DNA from 4 places in the Lelliottia sp. EB106-05-01-XG201 genome. Region 2 is predicted to be linked to each of the others. Evidence: predicted binding sites of a transcription regulator. Region 2 holds the regulator's gene; each other region holds the start of a gene.

Region 1 (5,088 bases), 3.9 Mb from region 2:
CGAGATAAGGGCAATCAGACGCGACGAGTGGAAATCCGACGCCGACAGGTTAATCGAAATATACAAGTGCGGATTGTTGCCCAAAAATTCCCCGAGATCGTTAAACACTTCCTCGACGACATAATCGGTAATACGCTCGATCATTCCCTCTTTTTCCGCCAGCGGAATAAACTCCGCCGGGCTCATCACCGGGCCGTTAAACCCCGGCCAGCGCAGCAGCGCTTCGGCACCCACGCAGCGATTATTTTTAATATCAATGATCGGCTGATAGTGAACGCAGAGCTGGCGCTTATTGAGCGCGCGGTGCAATAAGCGCCCTGGCGAATTAAATTCGCGGTGCGTGCGCGACCAGACCAGCAAAATAATAATGCTGCAAATCATTCCCAGCGGCAGGGTCAATGTGGCCTGGTGATAAAGAATTTCATAAAAGCGGGTGTTCGAGGTGGAAACAATGGCGGCAATAGGTCGTTTCGTCGAATTGACGATGGTGTAAAAACGGTCATTTTTCTGGAATGGCTCGTTCACATTTCCGACAAGCGTATGTAATAACGAAATATCGGCCTGTGGACTGGCGGAAAAGAAGGCATTGGTGACCGTATCAAATACGCCCCAGGCCAGAGAATGATCCGTCGACATCACTTCGCTGTAGGAGAGCGGATTGACCACCACGACATAATTCCCGCGCTGCATATATGTCATTTTAAAACCGGCATAAAATGGCGTATCGCGGAAATAATAGATAGAGACGTCGGGTTTACGTTTGTAATTTGCAGTAGGTATCAGATAAGGCTTATCAGGCATCATCACCGTGGAGCAAAGAAACTGCTGACCTTCGGCATAAATTAAATCGGACACATACAGACGGCCACGCACCACGTTCAACATATATTGCCGATGGGCAGGTGAACAAACTTCGCCCTGATATTTTTCGGCAGCGTCGCGAGCTAAATCAACTTGCCCAATAACCAGTTCAGTTTTATCTAAAGCAAGTTGTGCAAAAGAACGTAGCTGACTACTTGTTTCGGTGACGGCTCTGAGCTGTGCAAACCATAGCGCAAGCATCACCGGTAGTGAAACTACCATGATGATCCCGACGACCCTCAGCACCTTGCGCCGTGCGCTACGATTCATTTCCGCCCTATATCCCTGCATGATGTGTGCCTGTAGTAATGAAGGCCGGATGCTTTGATAAACAGGTGATTACGTTGCATGAATCATGCGAAGTTAGCAACTGACTTTTATCATCAGAAACCCAATATTTGGTTATGACGATAATATTTGCCCGTAAGCCAAACTTAAAGAATGGGTTCGATTTTTATTAAGGATAATAAATATCAAAACGTAATGATGAGTTTTAAGATAACACAGCAAGGGCGCATTGATTTATAAATAATCAATTGCGATCACCGTTTTCCCTCTTCCACTTCGTTTGGCGTCATATAACGCTTTGTCGGCGCGCGTCAGGAGTGAAGAGGTATCGCGATGCCCGCAGCCCACTTCCACCACCCCGGCACTAAAGGAGAGTATCAGCGATTTGTCTCCAACCAGCATCGGCCTTTCCAGCAGGATGGCGCGTAAATTTGATGAGAGCGCCATCGCCGCATCACAATCTGTCTCTGATAATAGAAGTAAAAACTCCTCGCCGCCAACCCGGCCCAGCGCCGCATGCGTCGGACTCAGTTCACGCAGACGATCGCAAAAATGCACCAGAGCGGCATCTCCCACCTGATGGCCCCACTCATCGTTAATCTGCTTGAAATAATCCAGGTCAAACATTAACACGCAAAAATAGCTTTGATTGCGTTCCATCACGGCCTGAAGCTGCTGCAAAATAGCCGACCGATTAAAGCATCCGGTCAGATCGTCGGTGGTGGCTTTCAGCGCCAGTTGCTCCTCCGCCTTTTTACGCTCGGTAATATCCAGCCCTATATTCAAAATAGAGCCATCAGGCAGCAGAATATTTGACCACAGGATCGTAAGCTGCGTGCCATCTTTTCTGATGGGCCGCCACTCGTACATGTCCTTGAGGGGCGAGACATTCACGGAATCACGCACCCGCCGTCGGACTTCCGGATCGGGATAAAACAGCGCCAGCGGATCGGGGTGTAAATTAATTTCAGCCATACTCCAGCCAAATACTTTTTCGCACTCGACGTTCCACAGCACACAGCGATTACGCCTGTCGAAGGAGTTCATTAATACCGGGGCACGTTCAAATAACGTTTTATATTGCGTCACCACCAGCTGCATCTCTTTCGCCGTTCTTTCGCGGGAGATCATTTCGGCGAAATAATCTTTTAATTTTTCAACCAGCACCACCACCACATTTTTCAGCGTCGGTAAGGCACATAATCGTTGCGAAAATCCCAGGAAGAAATAGCCGTTGCAGCTTCCGTCACGGGAAGAGAGTTTGCACAGCACGCCGCTTTGTAATTGCGAATAACCCGGATGCTGAGCGGTAAATATCGAGCGGCCAATATTCTCTTTCCAGTAAATCGCGCGCCACGAACGGTGATGACGCTGCATCAGAGTGCTGGCGAGAAAATCGGTGACTTCAAACGAGTGGCAAGTCACGTCCCCCGCACAGACCACGCGCGGCAGGCCCCGGTCGTCATCCACGCTGACCCACGCCAGCGCCGACCCCAGCGAGCGATTGATCGTCTCCAGCATCTCCGTCAGGGAGCATTGGGACGTTAACAGCGGCATCAGTTTTGCTAAAGCATGCAAAGCCTGCATGCTGTCGTTAACAATTTCGCGGCATGTCTCTTTCATCAGATTTATTCGCAGGTCATTGATTCATAGAAACCAGGCGCAACGAATAACTCAGGATTCGAATAATCTCATTGAGACAATTTATTCCAGGTATCGCATAACTATGTACAGAATTGCATGTGTGTGTGAATAATAAGTGACACCAGAGAATAAAAAGCAATGAATTCAGTAGCCTGAATTATTAATTGTGTATATTTAATTATCCGTTCAAGCATAAGCTATAGGTTTAATACTGTAAATATTGTACAGACCCTTCCAGCCTGTAGAGACTTTTCTATCTTAATGAATTCCTTATAAACACCCTCTGTAAATCACTATTAGCCTGCAAAGATATATTCTGCATACCCATTATTTTCCTTCGATTGGTTAGAAACCGCACATTTTTGCGGCAACAAGGCTGGCGAATAAAAGAACAAATGTGATATAGTTCACACATATTTTGTAACGCGAAACACTGTTTCATTGTTGTCCGTCAGCTATTCGAGGATCGGTTTTATGGCGACCATTACCACCAGCATGGTTTTACTGCGCTGGCCGTTGTTGAGTGCGGTTTTGATGTTTTTAGCCAGCACGTTGAACATTCAATTACGTAAAGCTGATTTCGCGGGGCTGGCTGTGATCAGCACCCTGCTGGGTCTCGGCGCGGCATGCTGGTTTGCGATGGGTTTGCTCGGCATTACGATGGTGGATGTGGCGACGATCTGGAGCAATATGAAAGTGGTGATGATTGAGGCGATGAGCCATACACCGCCTGACTGGCCGATGGTGATTACCTGATTTAATTGTGCGGTCTGGTGACTTCACCCCTCACCCTCACCCTAACCCTCTCCCCATAGGGGAGAGGGGATCGCACGGAGCTGTCTTTTCCCCCTCGCCCCTTTGGGGAGAGGGCCGGGGTGAGGGGTGAGGGCAACAGCCCACTCAAAATATCCCCTTCGCCCGCACCTTCTTCATCTTCTCCGTCGGGGCATCCACCTCGCTCAAATCCCGCTCCTCTGCCCCACTCGCTACGCGCTCAGGCTCTGGCGAACCAGCCGTTTTTCCGGCCAAACGTAACTGCTGTAACGCCAGCTTTTGCTGTTCCATCAGCGGTTTTAACGCGGCGATTTCCGCGTGAATCTTTTGCAACTGCGCCATCTGTTCATTGGATGAATCATCCACGGTCTGCGGCATCAATTCTCCGAGCAGCTCCGCGAGCGTCAATTCTTCGCGCCCCAACGATTCCGCCACATGGCGACACGCTGCCGGGTCCATCAGGTGCAGCTGCAGGCCCGCCAGATAGACGTTCCGATGGAAAGTACGGATCTCCATATTGGTATCGTCAATGCTGGCCGCTTTATCCATGGACTGATGCCAGGCTTGCAGCTGCTGCATCGCGCGCAGATCCGCGCGCGACTGGTCTGGCGTCAGGTGCAGGGACAGATTGACGCGGCGAATCTGTCCCTTACGCATCGTCACCCACCTCGGCCATTAAGGGTTCGTCCACCGCCTGGGCACCGGCGTCAGAGTGGTAGAGGCAGATCTCGCGCGACAGGGCGCTCTGCGGGTTTTCAATGCTCACCACGCGATCGCCGAGCGTGGCGTAGACTTCACGAATCGCCCCTTCGATCAGATGCGCGCCGCCGCCCACCAGGTAAACGCGGTTCGGGTTCTTGGCGAATTTTTTCGCTTCGTAAGCGACCTGATCGCCCAGCTCCTGAATTTTGATCTCAATCTTTTCGAGGATCTCGTCGATGCGCGATTCGTCGTTAATCACGCTTTTCACGAAATTCAGATCGTGACGGCGCTTGATCAGCTCGTTGGCCACCAGATAGCTGGAGTCGCTGTCGGCGGCGGCCAGCAGCTTGCGCGTCGCGTCCGTCACCATCGCCACGCCGATTTCGTTGTTGCCGTAGATGGCCGACACATCATCGAATTCGCCAATCACCACGCCCATGTCGAGGGTGGTTCCGCCGCAGTCGATCACCAGTGATTTGGTAAATTCATTCACGTTCGAGTTGAGCAGATGGGACAGCGCCGCAGGTAGGCTTTCCGGCATCACCTGCACGTCCACGATGCGGAACAACTCGCCTTTGTTCAGGGAGATGTCGCGCATCAGGTTCTGGCGCTTCGCTTCGATGCGCTCTTCATTACGCTGGCAGTCGTCCGGCTTGTAGAACTGGGTGATCGGCAGGGTCACAATCACCTCCACATCGCACGGCGTCATCCCGGTCTGCAGCAGGGCGTGATGCACCGCCAGCAGGTTCAAATCGTCGTACTGGTAGTCGATGTGGGTGGTGGAGAGCGCTTTATCCGAGGTGGCGTCGTAGGTGTATT
Region 2 (5,088 bases):
TGTGCGACGAGCATCAGGCGCTGCTGGTGTTTGATGAAGTGCAGAGCGGCATGGGGCGTACCGGCGATCTGTTCGCCTATATGCACTACGGCGTGACGCCGGATATTCTCACCAGTGCCAAAGCGCTCGGCGGCGGTTTCCCGGTAAGCGCGGTGTTGACCACGCAGGAGATCGCGTCGGCCTTCCACGTCGGTTCGCATGGTTCTACCTACGGCGGCAACCCGCTGGCGTGCGCTATCGCCGGGGCGGCGTTTGATATCATCAATACCCCTGAAGTGCTGAACGGTGTGAGCGCGAAGCGTGAGCAGTTTGTGCAGCATCTTCAGCAGATCGACGCCCAGTATGATGTGTTCAGCGATATTCGCGGCATGGGGCTGCTGGTTGGTGCGGAGCTGAAACCGCAGTACAAAGGCCGCGCGCGTGATTTCCTCCACGCCGCTGCCCACGAAGGGGTGATGGTGCTCAATGCGGGGCCAGACGTGATGCGCTTTGCGCCGTCGCTGGTGGTGGAGAGCCAGGATATCGACGACGGCATGAACCGTTTTGCGAGTGCAGTGAAGAAGATCGTTCAGGTTTTGTAGGCCGGGTAAGGCGAAGCCGCCACCCGGCAAAACTCACGACTCTTTGCGCCGCAAAATCCGCGTCAACCAAATCCCGTGATGCGGACGCTGACGCCATGCCACCGACGAAATGGTGTGCATGGTGTTCAAATGCCCTAATACGCGCTGTAAATGCTGCTCGAGGGTGCTCATCGGCCCGTGGGTCAGCGTCTCTGGCGCTTCCAGAATGTTCGAATCCCCCGATTCTCCCGGCGCGTCGTACTCCAGACGCTGTTGACAGCGCTGCAATGCAATTTCACACGACTGCAAATACCGCTGCGCCAGATCTGGCGTCAACATGGTGTGCTCGCGCGCCAGCGTGGTCATGGCGTTGATATGCTCGACGATAAACTGGCTGTGCGTCACCCACAGCTTCATATCCGCCAGATAGTGCGAGTTAAAGCCCGGCTCCTGCATCGCCTGGTTCAGCGAGTTAAACAGGGCGTTGTGCGCCTGGTTGACCTTCATGCGCTGATAGGCCAGCGGCGAGGCTTTGGGATCGTCGCTCAGTATCAAACGAATCGCCTGCTGATCGGCTTCGAGCGCATCGTGGGCGTTCTGGCGTAACAAGCCGCTTTGCCATTGCGGCCACAGCCAGACCATGCCGCCGAAGGCGATCAAACAGCCAATAAGCGTATCCACCAGCCGCGCGACAATGTACTGCTCGCCGTTCAGGGTCAGGAGTTGCAGGGTATATACCGCCGTCACCGTAAACCCGACCATCGCCCAGCCGTAGTTTTTACGGATGATCAGATAGCCCACGAGCGTAATCACCAGCATTCCCGCCAGGGTGTAGCCGTCGGGAACGTGGAAGTGCAGCGTCACCCCGGCAATCACTAACCCGGCAAAAGTCCCGAGCGCCCGGTGAAGAATGCGCACTCGCGTGGCGCCATAGCCGTTCTGGGTGACAAACAGCACGGTCATGAGGATCCAGTAGGGCTTCGGTAAGTGCAGCGCGACACCCATCAGGCTCGCCACGCTGAGCATGACGCTGATGCGCGCGGCGTTGCGCAGGGCGGAGGATTTCAGCGACAGATAGCTTTTCAGCGCAGGCAGCAGCGGCAGACGTTTTTGCTTATCGGCCATCAGGTCGCGGGAGTAGAGCGGGCGCTGGGTGCGCAGCACGCGCGCGATGCGGCTAAAGTGCCATGCGCAGAACTGCCCGACCGGGTTATCCGGATGCTGGCGCGCGATTTTCTCCAGCGCTCCCAGCTGTTTATCCATGGTAAAGCGCGTCGGGTAGCGATGATACAGAATATCGTCCGCCAGCACGCGCAGGCGAGCCGCGACCGTCTGGGCGTTCCAGCGGATCACCGCCTCGGCGTGGCTGCGCTCCACCAGCTTTTGCACCTCCTGCGGGTGATGCAGGCTGACGGAGATATGCTCCTGCAGATCCAGCCCGACCTGGAAGACGCGCAGCAGGCGTTTGTATTCATGATTTTTATTGGCCGCCAGCATGTGCAGCTGCTGATAACACTGGCTGATGAGATCGACCACTTTTTGCTGGCGCGACAGCAGCGGCGGCAGGGACTTTTCCGGGTCCGTGTGCTGCGTCAGCAGGGTGTATTTGGCTTCGCAATATTCGGCGAGCTGGACGTAGAGCAGGCTCAGGGATTCGCGCAGCGGTTGCTCTCGCCACATCCAGAACCAGAACCAGTTAAACAGCCCGTACCACAGCGTGCCGGCGGCATAGATCAGCAGCGGCTCCCAGACGGGCATATTTCCGGCGAGACTCAGCGTGAAAATGGCGGCAATGAGCGATGCGGGCAGCAGGCGGGCGTGAAGCGCGCTGATCTCCGCCGTGACGCCCAGCGTCATCGCCAGCACGGTCAGAATGAGCGGCAGCGGGATATCGCGCGCCAGCAGCAGCTGCACGGCGAGGCTACATCCGGCAAACAGGCAGCCGCCGATAATCAGACGTTTGAAAAAGCGTTTGTGGGGAGTATCGAGACCGGCAATGTTGCAGCAGGCGGGGACGAGAGAAAACAGCAGCCCCTGTTGCAGATGGCCCAGGATCAAACCAACGGCCACGGGAAGACATAACACCAGAGTTTGACGTAGTGCGTAGTTAACTTCCGGGTGATAAATCAGCCTGCGCCACATAGTCGTCAGAGACAAAAACGGCGTGACATCTTGCGATGGCACGCCGGATTTTGCGGAATTAACGGGTCCCGTAGACCACGATAGTTTTACCGTGAGCGGAGATCAGGTTTTGATCTTCCAGCATTTTCAGGATACGACCTACGGTTTCGCGAGAACAGCCCACGATCTGACCAATTTCCTGACGGGTAATTTTAATTTGCATACCGTCCGGGTGGGTCATGGCGTCAGGTTGTTTCGCCAGGTTCAGCAGCGTCTGCGCGATGCGACCGGTGACGTCCAGGAAGGCGAGGTTGCCCACTTTCTCGGAAGTGACCTGCAGGCGGCGAGCCATCTGCGAAGAAAGGCGCATCAGGATGTCCGGGTTCACCTGGATCAGCTGACGGAATTTCTTGTAGGAGATCTCAGCGACTTCACACGCGGTTTTCGCACGCACCCAGGCGCTACGTTCCTGGCCTTCTTCAAACAGGCCCAGTTCACCGATGAAATCGCCCTGGTTCAGATAAGAAAGGATCATCTCTTTCCCTTCTTCATCTTTGATCAGCACTGCCACCGAGCCTTTGACGATGTAATACAACGTTTCCGCTTTTTCACCCTGGTGAATCAGCGTGCTCTTCGATGGGTACTTATGAATGTGGCAATGAGACAAGAACCATTCGAGAGTCGGGTCTGTTTGCGGTTTGCCAAGCACCATGCGCTGTTATCCTCTGTTATAAGCTGTCTCAGAGTCAAAATCGCATCCTGACTCTGGGGTTGCAATCGAATTCTTACCCGTACCTGGGAAGTGGCTGTCGCACTGTTCGCAGCCAGTAAAGTTTGATGTCCTCTGCATACATGTGTAACGTCAATGTATTACTGTAGCATCGAGACTGTTTTAGCATAGCTTTAGCCGCGTGTCTCCTGGTGTCTCGCTTCAGCATGATGCAGGTCGCCTTCCGTTGCGAGAATTGTAACGCACGCGTAATCTGTTCATAAAAATGCAACTTCGGAGTTAATAAAAATGCAAGCGCGTGTGAAATGGGTTGAAGGTTTAACGTTCCTTGGCGAATCCGCTTCAGGGCACCAGATTTTGATGGACGGTAACTCCGGAGATAAAGCGCCAAGCCCGATGGAAGTGGTGCTGATGGCGGCTGGCGGGTGCAGCGCAATTGACGTGGTGTCGATTCTGCAAAAAGGCCGTCACGATGTGACCGACTGCGAAGTGAAGCTGACCTCAGAGCGTCGCGAAGAAGCGCCGCGTCTGTTTACGCATATCAATCTGCATTTTATTGTCACCGGTAAAGAGCTGAAAGATGCCGCGGTGTCCCGCGCGGTGGATTTGTCTGCGGAGAAGTACTGCTCTGTGGCGCTGATGCTGGAAAAAGCGGTGAAGATTACCCATTCGTATGAAGTGATTGACGCTTAATTCGTTGGCGGGTGGCGCTTCGCTAACCCGCCCTACGTTCGTGCTTTTGTAGGCCGGATAAGCGCAGCGCCATCCGGCATCAAACCTCAGGCGATCTTCTTGCCTTCCATCAACCGCTGCACCAGCGGCATCATGATCAACTCCATCGCCAGCCCCATCTTCCCGCCCGGCACCACCAGCGTATTGATATGCGAAATGAATGAGCCCTGCAGCATCGCCAGCAGCCACGGGTAATCGATGCCTTCCAGGTTACGGAAATGGATCACCACAAAGCTTTCATCTAGCGAAGGAATGGTTTTCGCCGCAAACGGGTTAGAGGTGTCGACTGTCGGAACGCGCTGGAAGTTGATGTGGGTGCGGGAAAACTGCGGCGTCAGGAAGTTAATGTAATCCTCCATCGAACGCACCACCGAATCCATCACCGCTTCGCGCGAATGGCCGCGCTCGCTCATGTCGCGGGTCAGCTTTTGAATCCACTCCAGATTGACAATCGGCACCACGCCGACCAGCAGATCCACGTGGCGCGCCACGTCATGCTGCGGCGTCACCACGCCGCCGTGCAATCCTTCGTAAAACAGCACGTCAGTCGGCTCCGGCAGGGGCTGCCACGGAGTAAATGTGCCTGGTACCTGATTCCAGGGTACCGCTTCGTCGTAGGTGTGCAGGTACTTGCGCGACTGGCCTTTGCCCGTGTGGCCGTAGTCCTGAAAGGTTTGTTCCAGCAGGCCAAAGTCGTTGGCGTCTGGCCCGAAGTAGCTGATGTGCTTGCCTAAATCGCGGGCTTTGCGGATAGCCATGTCCATTTCAGGACGGGTGAAGCGATGAAAGCTATCGCCCTCCACCTCGGCCGCGCGCAGGTTGAGCTGCGCGAAGATCTTGCGAAAAGCGAGGCTGGTGGTGGTGGTTCCCGCACCACTCGAACCCGTGACGGCAATAACCGGATGTCTGGCGGACATAGCAACTCCCTGAATGGAAAGATGGAAC
Region 3 (5,088 bases), 1.3 Mb from region 2:
AGCGGCTCTCGCTTCTGCCCTGGGTGAGTATTTTGAGCGCCTGTCCACCAACTACTTCTTCGCCGATTTCTGGCTGGGCGATACCATCGCCAACGGCCCGTTCGTGCACTATCCGAACGAAAAATGGTTCCCGCTGACGGAAGATGACGAGCTGCCAGAAGGCATTCTCGACGCGCGTCTGCGCAAGTTCTACGATCCTGATAATGAACTGACCGCCGGCATGCTGGTGGATCTGCAGTCTGGCAACGACGAGCGTGGCATCTGCGCCCTGCCGTTCACCCGCCAGTCTGACGATCAGACCGTCTACATCCCGATGAACATCGTCGGCAACCTGTACGTCTCCAACGGCATGTCCGCCGGTAATACCCGCAACGAAGCCCGCGTGCAGGGTCTGTCCGAGGTGTTTGAGCGTCATATCAAAAACCGCATTATCGCTGAGTCCATCAGCCTGCCGGAGATCCCGAGCGAGGTGCTGGCGCGCTATCCGGGTGTGGTGGAATCCATCGCCAAACTGGAAGCAGAAGGTTTCCCAATCTTCGCCTACGACGGCTCTCTGGGCGGCAAATACCCGGTGATTTGTGTCGTTCTGTTTAACCCGGCGAATGGCACCTGCTTCGCGTCGTTTGGCGCACACCCGGACTTCGGCGTGGCGCTGGAACGTACCGTCACCGAGCTGCTGCAGGGCCGTAGCCTGAAAGATCTCGACGTCTTTACCCCGCCAACGTTTGATGACGAAGAAGTGGGCGAACACACCAACCTCGAAACCCACTTTATCGATTCCAGCGGTTTGATCTCCTGGGATATGTTCAAGCAGGACGCGGACTATCCGTTCGTGGACTGGAATTTCTCCGGCACCACAGAAGAAGAGTTCGCCACGCTGATGGCCATCTTCAAGGCGGAAGATAAAGAAGTGTACATCGCGGATTACGAGCACCTGAGCGTCTTCGCCTGCCGCATTATCGTTCCGGGCATGTCCGACATCTATCCGGCGGAAGATCTGTGGCTGGCGAACAACAGCATGGGCAGCCATCTGCGTGAAACGCTGCTGGCGCTGCCGGGTAGTGAGTGGGAAAAAGACGATTATCTGAACCTGATCGCCCAACTGGACGACGAAGGCCACGACGATCTCACCCGCGTACGTGAGCTGCTGGGTCTGGCAACCGGCAAAGACAACGGCTGGTACACCCTGCGTGTTGGCGAGCTGAAATCGATGCTGGCCCTGGCCGGTGGCGATCTGGATCAGGCCCTGGCCTGGACGGAATGGACTATCGAATACAACCAGTCGGTATTCAGCCCGGAGCGCGCCAATTATTACCGCTGCCTGCAAACGCTGCTGTTGCTCTCGCAGGAAGAAGATCGTCAGCCGCTGCAATATCTGAATGCCTTCGTGCGTATGTACGGCGCAGAGGCTGTCGAAGCGGCAAGCGCCGCGCTGAGCGGTGAAGCGCCGTTCTACGGCCTTCAGGCGGTTGATAAAGATCTGAAAGCCTTCCCGGCACATCAGTCGCTGCTGAAAGCTTATGAAAAACTGCAGCGTGCCAAAGCCGCTTACTGGTCAAAATAAGCGCATATAGTACTACTGGCAGTAGGCGTACTCACGCGTCTGGGCTATATTACGGGGCAATTTCATTGCCCCGTTTTTTTATTTCTTTTGCAATGAATATTGATTGTAATAATAAAGTTAAATACAGGTAAATATAATTATGTTTACCTGGGCTTTGCTGTTACTTTTTAGGGTAATTACTCCATTTTAATTAACTGCTTTGGGAGAGGTTTCAGGAAATTATTCAACTCTTTTCATAACTTTTAAAATTTATTTTTATACGGATAATCAACAACTTACTCCGCAATCGCTGCAAAACCATGCGCTTTGCGGGCCTATAAGCCAGGCGAGATATGATCTATATCAATTTCTCTTCTATAATGCTTTGTTAGTATCTCGTCGCCGACTTAATAAAGAGAGAGTTAGTGTGAAAGCTGACAACCCTTTTGATCTAATACTCCCAGCTGCGATGGCCAAAGTTGCCGAAGAAGCGGGTGTCTATAAAGCAACGAAGCACCCGATGACGACGTTCTATCTGGCGATCACCGCTGGTGTGTTCATCTCCATCGCTTTCGTCTTCTACATCACTGCTACCACCGGTACTGCTGCGATGCCTTTCGGTATTGCGAAACTGATTGGCGGTATCTGTTTCTCACTGGGCTTGATTCTGTGCGTCATCTGCGGCGCCGACCTCTTTACCTCAACGGTACTTATCGTGGTGGCTAAAGCGAGCGGAAGAATCACCTGGGGTCAGCTGGCGCGCAACTGGATTAATGTCTACGTTGGCAACCTGATTGGCTGTTTACTCTTTGTTCTGCTGATGTGGTTATCTGGCGAGTATATGACCGCCAACGGTGGCTGGGGACTGAACGTCCTGCAAACCGCTGACCACAAAATGCATCACACCTTTATCGAAGCCGTCGCTCTCGGCATCCTCGCAAACCTGATGGTCTGCCTGGCCGTCTGGATGAGCTACTCTGGCCGCAGCCTGATGGACAAAGCCATGATTATGGTTCTGCCGGTTGCGATGTTCGTTGCCAGCGGCTTTGAGCACAGTATCGCAAACATGTTTATGATCCCGATGGGTATTGTAATCCGTAACTTTGCGAGCCCGGAGTTCTGGACTGCTGTTGGTTCAACCCCGGAAAGTTTCTCTCACCTGACTATTATGAACTTCATCACAGATAACCTGATCCCTGTCACTATTGGGAACATTATCGGTGGGGGTCTGCTGGTTGGGTTGACATACTGGGTCATTTACCTGCGTGGCGACAATCATCATTGATGGTTTCTCAGGCAGTAAAGAAAAATCCACTTAAGAAGGTAGGTATCACATGTCCGAGCTTAATGAAAAGTTAGCCACAGCCTGGGAAGGTTTTGCGAAAGGTGACTGGCAGAAAGAAGTCAACGTACGCGACTTCATTCAGAAAAACTATACCCCATATGAAGGCGACGAGTCTTTCCTGGCTGGTGCAACTGACGCAACAACCAAGCTGTGGGACAATGTAATGGAAGGCGTCAAACTGGAAAACCGCACTCACGCGCCAGTTGACTTCGATACTTCCGTTGCTTCTACCATCACTTCTCACGACGCTGGCTACATCAACAAAGCGCTTGAGAAAATCGTTGGTCTGCAGACTGAAAAACCACTGAAACGTGCGATTATTCCGTTCGGTGGCATCAAAATGGTTGAAGGTTCCTGCAAAGCGTACGATCGCGAACTGGACCCAATGCTGAAAAAAATCTTCAGCGAATACCGCAAAACTCACAACCAGGGCGTGTTTGACGTTTACACCAAAGACATCCTGAACTGCCGTAAATCCGGTGTTCTGACCGGTCTGCCAGATGCGTATGGCCGTGGTCGTATCATCGGTGACTACCGTCGTGTTGCTCTGTACGGTATCGACTTCCTGCTGAAAGACAAATACGCACAGTTCCTGTCCCTGCAGTCTGACCTGGAAAACGGCGTAAACCTGGAAGCGACTATCCGTCTGCGCGAAGAGATCTCTGAACAGCACCGTGCGCTGGGTCAGATCAAAGAAATGGCCGCTAAATATGGCTGCGATATCTCTGGTCCGGCAACCAACGCTCAGGAAGCTATTCAGTGGACTTACTTCGGCTACCTGGCCGCGGTTAAATCTCAGAACGGCGCAGCAATGTCCTTCGGTCGCGTATCCACCTTCCTGGATGCTTACATCGAACGTGACATCAAAGCAGGCAAAATCACCGAGCAAGATGCACAGGAAATGATTGACCACCTGGTCATGAAACTGCGTATGGTTCGCTTCCTGCGTACCCCAGAATACGATGAGCTGTTCTCCGGTGACCCAATCTGGGCAACTGAATCTATCGGCGGTATGGGCGTTGACGGCCGTACTCTGGTAACCAAAAACAGCTTCCGTTTCCTGAACACCCTGTACACCATGGGCCCGTCTCCGGAACCGAACATCACTGTTCTGTGGTCTGAAAAACTGCCTCTGAACTTCAAGAAATTCGCGGCTAAAGTCTCCATCGATACCTCTTCTCTGCAGTACGAGAACGATGATCTGATGCGTCCTGACTTCAACAACGACGACTACGCTATCGCTTGCTGCGTAAGCCCAATGGTTGTTGGTAAGCAAATGCAGTTCTTCGGTGCGCGTGCTAACCTCGCGAAAACCATGCTGTATGCAATCAACGGCGGCGTGGACGAAAAACTGAAAATCCAGGTTGGTCCTAAATCTGAACCAATCAAAGGCGACGTTCTGAACTTCGACGAAGTCATGGACCGTATGGATCACTTCATGGACTGGCTGGCTAAGCAGTATGTCACCGCCCTGAACATCATCCACTACATGCACGACAAGTACAGCTACGAAGCGTCTCTGATGGCTCTGCACGACCGTGACGTGGTTCGCACCATGGCATGTGGTATCGCAGGTCTGTCCGTTGCAGCTGACTCCCTGTCTGCAATCAAATATGCGAAAGTTAAACCAATTCGTGACGAAGATGGTCTGGCGACTGACTTCGAAATCGAAGGCGAATACCCGCAGTTTGGTAACAACGACTCTCGCGTTGATGACATGGCCGTTGACCTGGTTGAACGTTTCATGAAGAAAATTCAGAAACTGACTACCTACCGCAACGCTATCCCGACTCAGTCTGTTCTGACCATCACTTCTAACGTTGTGTACGGTAAGAAAACCGGTAACACCCCAGACGGTCGTCGTGCTGGCGCGCCATTCGGTCCAGGTGCTAACCCAATGCACGGTCGTGACCAGAAAGGTGCTGTTGCCTCTCTGACCTCCGTTGCTAAACTGCCGTTTGCTTACGCGAAAGATGGTATCTCTTATACCTTCTCTATCGTTCCAAATGCGCTGGGTAAAGACGACGAAGTGCGTAAAACCAACCTGGCAGGTCTGATGGACGGTTACTTCCATCACGAATCTTCCATCGAAGGTGGTCAGCACTTGAACGTGAACGTGATGAACCGTGAAATGCTGCTCGACGCGATGGAAAACCCGGAAAAATATCCGCAGCTGACCATCCGCGTATCTGGCTACGCA
Region 4 (5,088 bases), 230 kb from region 2:
TGAGAGGAAAATACGTAGTGCGCCTGGAGAATAGCGGTTGAACAATTTCTCGGTCTGAGCGTAAAACAGCACGCATAGAATGGCCGGGAAGACCTGAGAGGCATACGCCACATTGCGCAGATCGAACGACATAAACTCTGCGCCATCAGCGAGTTGCTTAGTCATCGCCGGTAACACCATCACTGCAACGGCCGAGACAGCAACCAGTACGTTCACTTTTAGCTTCGTCGCGGTGGTAATTGCGACCAGAATCGGGAGGAAATAGAGCGGGGCAGAACCGATGTTATCCAGCACTTTGTAGGTGGAGCTGTCGCGACTAAGCCAGCCGAGCACGTCGAGCAGCAACAGGAGCGATTTGAGTACCCCACCGCCCGCGATGGCGGGTACCAGTGGCTGAAACACGCTAATGACAAAGTCGATAATTTGCGCGCCACGGTTAGGTTTTGCGGTCTGAGCTGGTGCATTTGCCTGTGGCGAACCGACAAGTGAGCGCGCCGCTTCATAAACCTGAACCACCTCATGGCCGATGATCACCTGGCACTGCACGTTAACACGCACGCCCAGCACACCGTCAATTTTCGCCAGTTCGATCTTGTTCACTTTGCTGTTGTCGTACAGACTCAACCGTAAACGGGTGGAGCAATGTTCAAGGTGTTCGATGTTTTCAGCGCCACCCACCTGGGCGATGATATCCAGTGCTGTCTGCAAGTGATTCATGTCTGGTCCCTGTCTCCAGAGCAAAAAAAAAGACCTGAAGCCCATTCCTCCTGAGAAGGAGAGATGGGCTTCAGGTCTTGCCTACGGATCGTAGTTACACGCCTGTGCTTTTATATCGACCAAAATCTGTTGAAAAGTCAAACAACCGCTGCGGGTGTTGCGTCAATGTGTGAGCGACTTAACTCTTTCTCGCGCCATACTGCCTGAACCACGCCAGCATTCTCTGCCAGCCGTCTTTGGCGGACTCTTCGTGATAGCTCGGGCGATAGTCGGCGTTAAAGGCGTGGCCCGCGTCGGGATAGACCACGATCTCGGCTTTCGCATTGGCGGCGCGGAGTGCCTGCCGCATGGTGTCCACGCTCTCCAGGGGGATCCCGGTATCCTGCCCGCCGTACAGCCCCAGCACCGGCGCGTTGAGATCGGTGGCGATATCCACCGGATGCTTCGGCGAATTCAGCGTTTTCTCACCGACCAGTTTGCCATACCAGGCCACGGCAGCTTTAAGCTGCGGATTGTGGGCGGCATACAGCCAGCTGATGCGCCCGCCCCAGCAAAAACCGGTGACCAGCAGACGATGCGGATCGCCGCCGTTGCGCGCGGCCCAGCTGGCGACGTGGTCCAGATCGGCCAGCACCTGCGCATCTGGCACTTTGCTGACCAGGTTGCTGAATAAGGTTGGGATATCGCTGTAGTCGTTGGGGTCGCCCTGGCGGAAATAGAGCTCTGATGCGACGGCCAGATAACCTTCCAGCGCCAGACGGCGGCAAATATCGCGAATATGTTCGTGAACGCCGAAAATCTCCTGCACCACAATCACGATCGGCAGCGGACCGTCCGCCTCTTTCGGGCGCGCGTGGTAGGCGGGCATGTTCTCACCCTGCGTGGGGATCGAGGTTTCGCCTGCGGAAATGGCTTCTTCTGAGGTGGAGACGATGGTCGCGGCGTGAGGGGCTGCAGCAGGTGCAAAATGGGTCTTTTGTGTCATGGTATTCTCCGTACCTGTTAGCGCAAAAGTAAATATAGACCTCAAGTTAACAACTCACAGTGCCCGAAACGGGCTATCTTTTGTGCAGCGCTGAACGATATAACTTGTTAATGTGATGTAAATCACTATTTTATGGAAATTAACTGCAACCATTTTCATTCATGGTGAGGTGTGTCACGAAATTAAGCCTGGTGCTTCTGTAAAGTACCGTTTTACTTCTTCTGACACACCGACCCACAGAGGAGTCACCTATGTCTAAGTCTGATGTTTTTCATCTCGGCCTCACTAAAAACGATCTACAAGGGGCTACGCTGGCTATCGTCCCTGGCGATCCTGAGCGTGTGGAAAAGATCGCCGCGCTGATGGATAAGCCGGTTAAGCTGGCAGCGCATCGTGAATTCACCACCTGGCGTGCAGAGCTGGATGGCAAAGCGGTTATCGTGTGCTCGACCGGTATCGGCGGCCCGTCTACCTCTATTGCTGTGGAAGAGCTGGCGCAACTGGGCATTCGTACTTTCCTGCGTATCGGTACGACCGGTGCGATTCAGCCGCACATCAACGTCGGTGACGTTCTGGTAACCACCGCCTCTGTGCGTCTGGACGGGGCAAGCCTGCACTTCGCTCCAATGGAATTCCCGGCGGTTGCGGACTTCGAATGTACGACAGCGCTGGTTGAAGCGGCTAAATCTATCGGTGCAACCACCCACATCGGCGTGACCGCCTCTTCTGACACCTTCTACCCAGGCCAGGAGCGTTACGACACCTTCTCTGGTCGCGTAGTCAGCCGTTTCAAAGGCTCCATGGAAGAGTGGCAGTCAATGGGCGTCATGAACTATGAGATGGAATCGGCAACGCTGCTGACCATGTGCGCAAGCCAGGGTCTGCGTGCGGGTATGGTGGCGGGCGTGATCGTCAACCGTACTCAGCAAGAGATCCCGAACGCTGAAACCATGAAGCAGACCGAAAGCCACGCGGTGAAAATCGTGGTTGAAGCGGCTCGCCGCCTGATCTAATCGCACTGCATTCTGTTTAAGGCCGACATGTTCGGCCTTTTCTTTTTGCGTAGCGCCTCGCAGGAAAAACCTTTTAAACTGGACGTTTATACAGCACAATTCTATTTTGTGCGGTAACGGTTTGATGCAGGAGGCGGTGTGGATATCTCAATCATCATTTATGCGGCGATAGCGCTGGCGGGGCTGGCCATTGGCTGGCTGATTTCAGGCTATCAACATGCGCAGCATAAAGCGGAACAGCTGATTGACCGCGAAGAGATGGTCGCGGAGCTGAGCGCGACAAAACAACAGCTGGCCCAGAGCGCCCACTGGCGCGACGAGTGCGAGCTGCTCAACAACGAACTGCGCAACCTGCGCGATATCAATACCTCCCTCGAAGCGGATCTCCGCGAAGTCACCACCCGTCTGGAATCTACCCAACTGCATGCGGAAGACAAAATCCGCCAGATGATCAACAGCGAACAGCGCCTCAGCGAGCAGTTCGAAAACCTCGCCAACCGCATATTCGAGCAGAGCAACCGCCGCGTCGACGAGCAAAACCGCCAGAGTCTGAACGGCCTGCTGACTCCCCTGCGCGAACAGCTCGACGGTTTTCGCAAACAGGTGCAGGACAGCTTTGGTATGGAAGCGCGGGAGCGCCACACGCTGGCCCACGAAATCCGTAATCTCCAGCAGCTGAATGCGCAAATGGCGCAGGAGGCGGTTAACCTGACGCGGGCGCTGAAGGGCGACAACAAAACTCAGGGCAACTGGGGAGAGGTGGTGCTGACCCGCGTGCTGGAAGCGTCCGGCCTGCGCGAGGGCTATGAATATCAAACCCAGGTCAGCATCGAAACCGATAGCCGTTCGCGCATGCAGCCCGATGTGATCGTGCGGCTGCCGCAGGGCAAAGACGTGGTAATCGACGCCAAAATGACGCTGGTGGCCTACGAACGTTACTTCAATGCCGAAGACGATTTCACCCGTGAATCCGCGCTGCAGGAGCACATCGCCTCGGTGCGAAACCACATCCGCATGCTGGGCCGCAAGGATTACCAGCAGTTGCCCGGTCTGCGTTCGCTCGACTATGTGCTGATGTTTATCCCCGTCGAACCGGCATTCCTGCTGGCCCTCGACAGGCAGCCGGAGCTGATTACCGAGGCGCTGAAAAACAACATTATGCTGGTCAGTCCGACCACGCTGCTGGTGGCGCTGCGCACCATTGCCAACCTGTGGCGTTACGAACATCAGAGCCGCAACGCGCAGCAGATCGCCGACCGCGCCAGCAAGCTGTACGACAAAATGCGCCTGTTTGTTGACGATATGTCCTCTGTAGGGCAAAGCCTGGATCGCGCGCAGGATAACTATCGACAGGCAATGAAAAAACTCGCTTCCGGGCGCGGCAATTTGCTTTCGCAGGCCGAGGCCTTCCGCACGTTGGGGGTGGAGGTGAAGCGCGAGATTAATCCGGAACTGGCGGAACAGGCCACGGCGCAGGATGAAGAATACCGTCTGCGCGAAGGCGTGGATGAACAAAATATGAGCCGTGATGACAATGATTTAGCCGCGCAAGCGGCGCCCGAAACGGCGTCAGAACGATTCTTTCATGGTGGTTGAATCGTAGGGCAATCGCGTCCAATCTGATACACTTCACGAACATTTGACTGATTAGCAGGCACTGAGATGGTTGAAGATTCACAAGAAACAACGCACTTTGGCTTCCAGACTGTCGCCAAAGAGCAGAAAGCTGACATGGTGGCCCACGTATTCCATTCCGTGGCGTCGAAGTACGATGTCATGAATGACCTGATGTCATTCGGCATTCATCGCTTGTGGAAGCGTTTCACTATCGACTGTAGCGGTGTTCGCCGTGGTCAAACCGTTCTGGATCTTGCGGGTGGTACCGGCGATCTGACGGCCAAATTCTCCCGTATGGTCGGCGAAACCGGCCGCGTGGTGCTGGCGGATATCAACGACTCCATGCTGAAAATGGGGCGTGAAAAACTGCGCAACATCGGCGTAGTGGGTAACGTGGAATACGTTCAGGCTAACGCCGAAGCCCTGCCGTTCCCGGATAACACCTTTGACTGCATCACCATCTCTTTCGGCCTGCGTAACGTGACCGAAAAAGAGAAAGCCCTGCGTTCCATGTACCGTGTGCTGAAACCGGGTGGACGTCTGCTGGTGCTGGAGTTCTCCAAACCGATTATCGAACCGCTGAGCAAAGCCTACGACGCTTACTCGTTCCATATTCTGCCGCGCATTGGCGAAATGGTGGCCAATGACGCAGAAAGCTATCGCTATCTGGCGGAATCTATCCGTATGCACCCGGATCAGGACACCCTGAAAGCTATGATGCAGGACGCCGAGTTTGAAAACGTGGAGTACTTCAAC

Evidence for each region. Region 2 encodes CRP, which controls carbon source genes, mostly activating them, when cyclic AMP is high. Its sites were predicted from a motif close to ATGTGANNNNNNTCACAT; they were not measured.
Region 1: the regulator CRP is predicted to act here: its motif matches at 3,189-3,206, upstream of AC3WS9_RS01815 (YjcB family protein).
Region 3: the regulator CRP is predicted to act here: its motif matches at 1,895-1,912, upstream of focA (formate transporter FocA).
Region 4: the regulator CRP is predicted to act here: its motif matches at 1,813-1,830, upstream of udp (uridine phosphorylase).

The regions. Positions count from the first base shown of each region.
Region 1 covers NZ_JBYTDV010000001.1:383,292-388,379, reverse strand. The annotation lists gene AC3WS9_RS01825 (EAL domain-containing protein) at 1-1,131, opposite strand, end outside; gene AC3WS9_RS01820 (sensor domain-containing diguanylate cyclase) at 1,384-2,772, opposite strand; gene AC3WS9_RS01815 (YjcB family protein) at 3,268-3,549, shown strand; gene AC3WS9_RS01810 (hypothetical protein) at 3,694-4,224, opposite strand; gene parM (plasmid segregation protein ParM domain-containing protein) at 4,217-5,088, opposite strand, start outside.
Region 2 covers NZ_JBYTDV010000001.1:4,325,507-4,330,594, reverse strand. The annotation lists gene argD (bifunctional acetylornithine/succinyldiaminopimelate transaminase) at 1-581, shown strand, start outside; gene AC3WS9_RS20315 (YccS/YhfK family putative transporter) at 615-2,702, opposite strand; gene crp (cAMP-activated global transcriptional regulator CRP) at 2,761-3,393, opposite strand; gene AC3WS9_RS20305 (OsmC family protein) at 3,700-4,104, shown strand; gene AC3WS9_RS20300 (phosphoribulokinase) at 4,191-5,060, opposite strand.
Region 3 covers NZ_JBYTDV010000001.1:3,053,580-3,058,667, forward strand. The annotation lists gene ycaO (30S ribosomal protein S12 methylthiotransferase accessory factor YcaO) at 1-1,564, shown strand, start outside; gene focA (formate transporter FocA) at 1,971-2,828, shown strand; gene pflB (formate C-acetyltransferase) at 2,878-5,088, shown strand, end outside.
Region 4 covers NZ_JBYTDV010000001.1:4,559,152-4,564,239, reverse strand. The annotation lists gene AC3WS9_RS21345 (beta-glucoside-specific PTS transporter subunit IIABC) at 1-717, opposite strand, end outside; gene AC3WS9_RS21340 (dienelactone hydrolase family protein) at 896-1,702, opposite strand; gene udp (uridine phosphorylase) at 1,954-2,715, shown strand; gene rmuC (DNA recombination protein RmuC) at 2,854-4,311, shown strand; gene ubiE (bifunctional demethylmenaquinone methyltransferase/2-methoxy-6-polyprenyl-1,4-benzoquinol methylase UbiE) at 4,378-5,088, shown strand, end outside.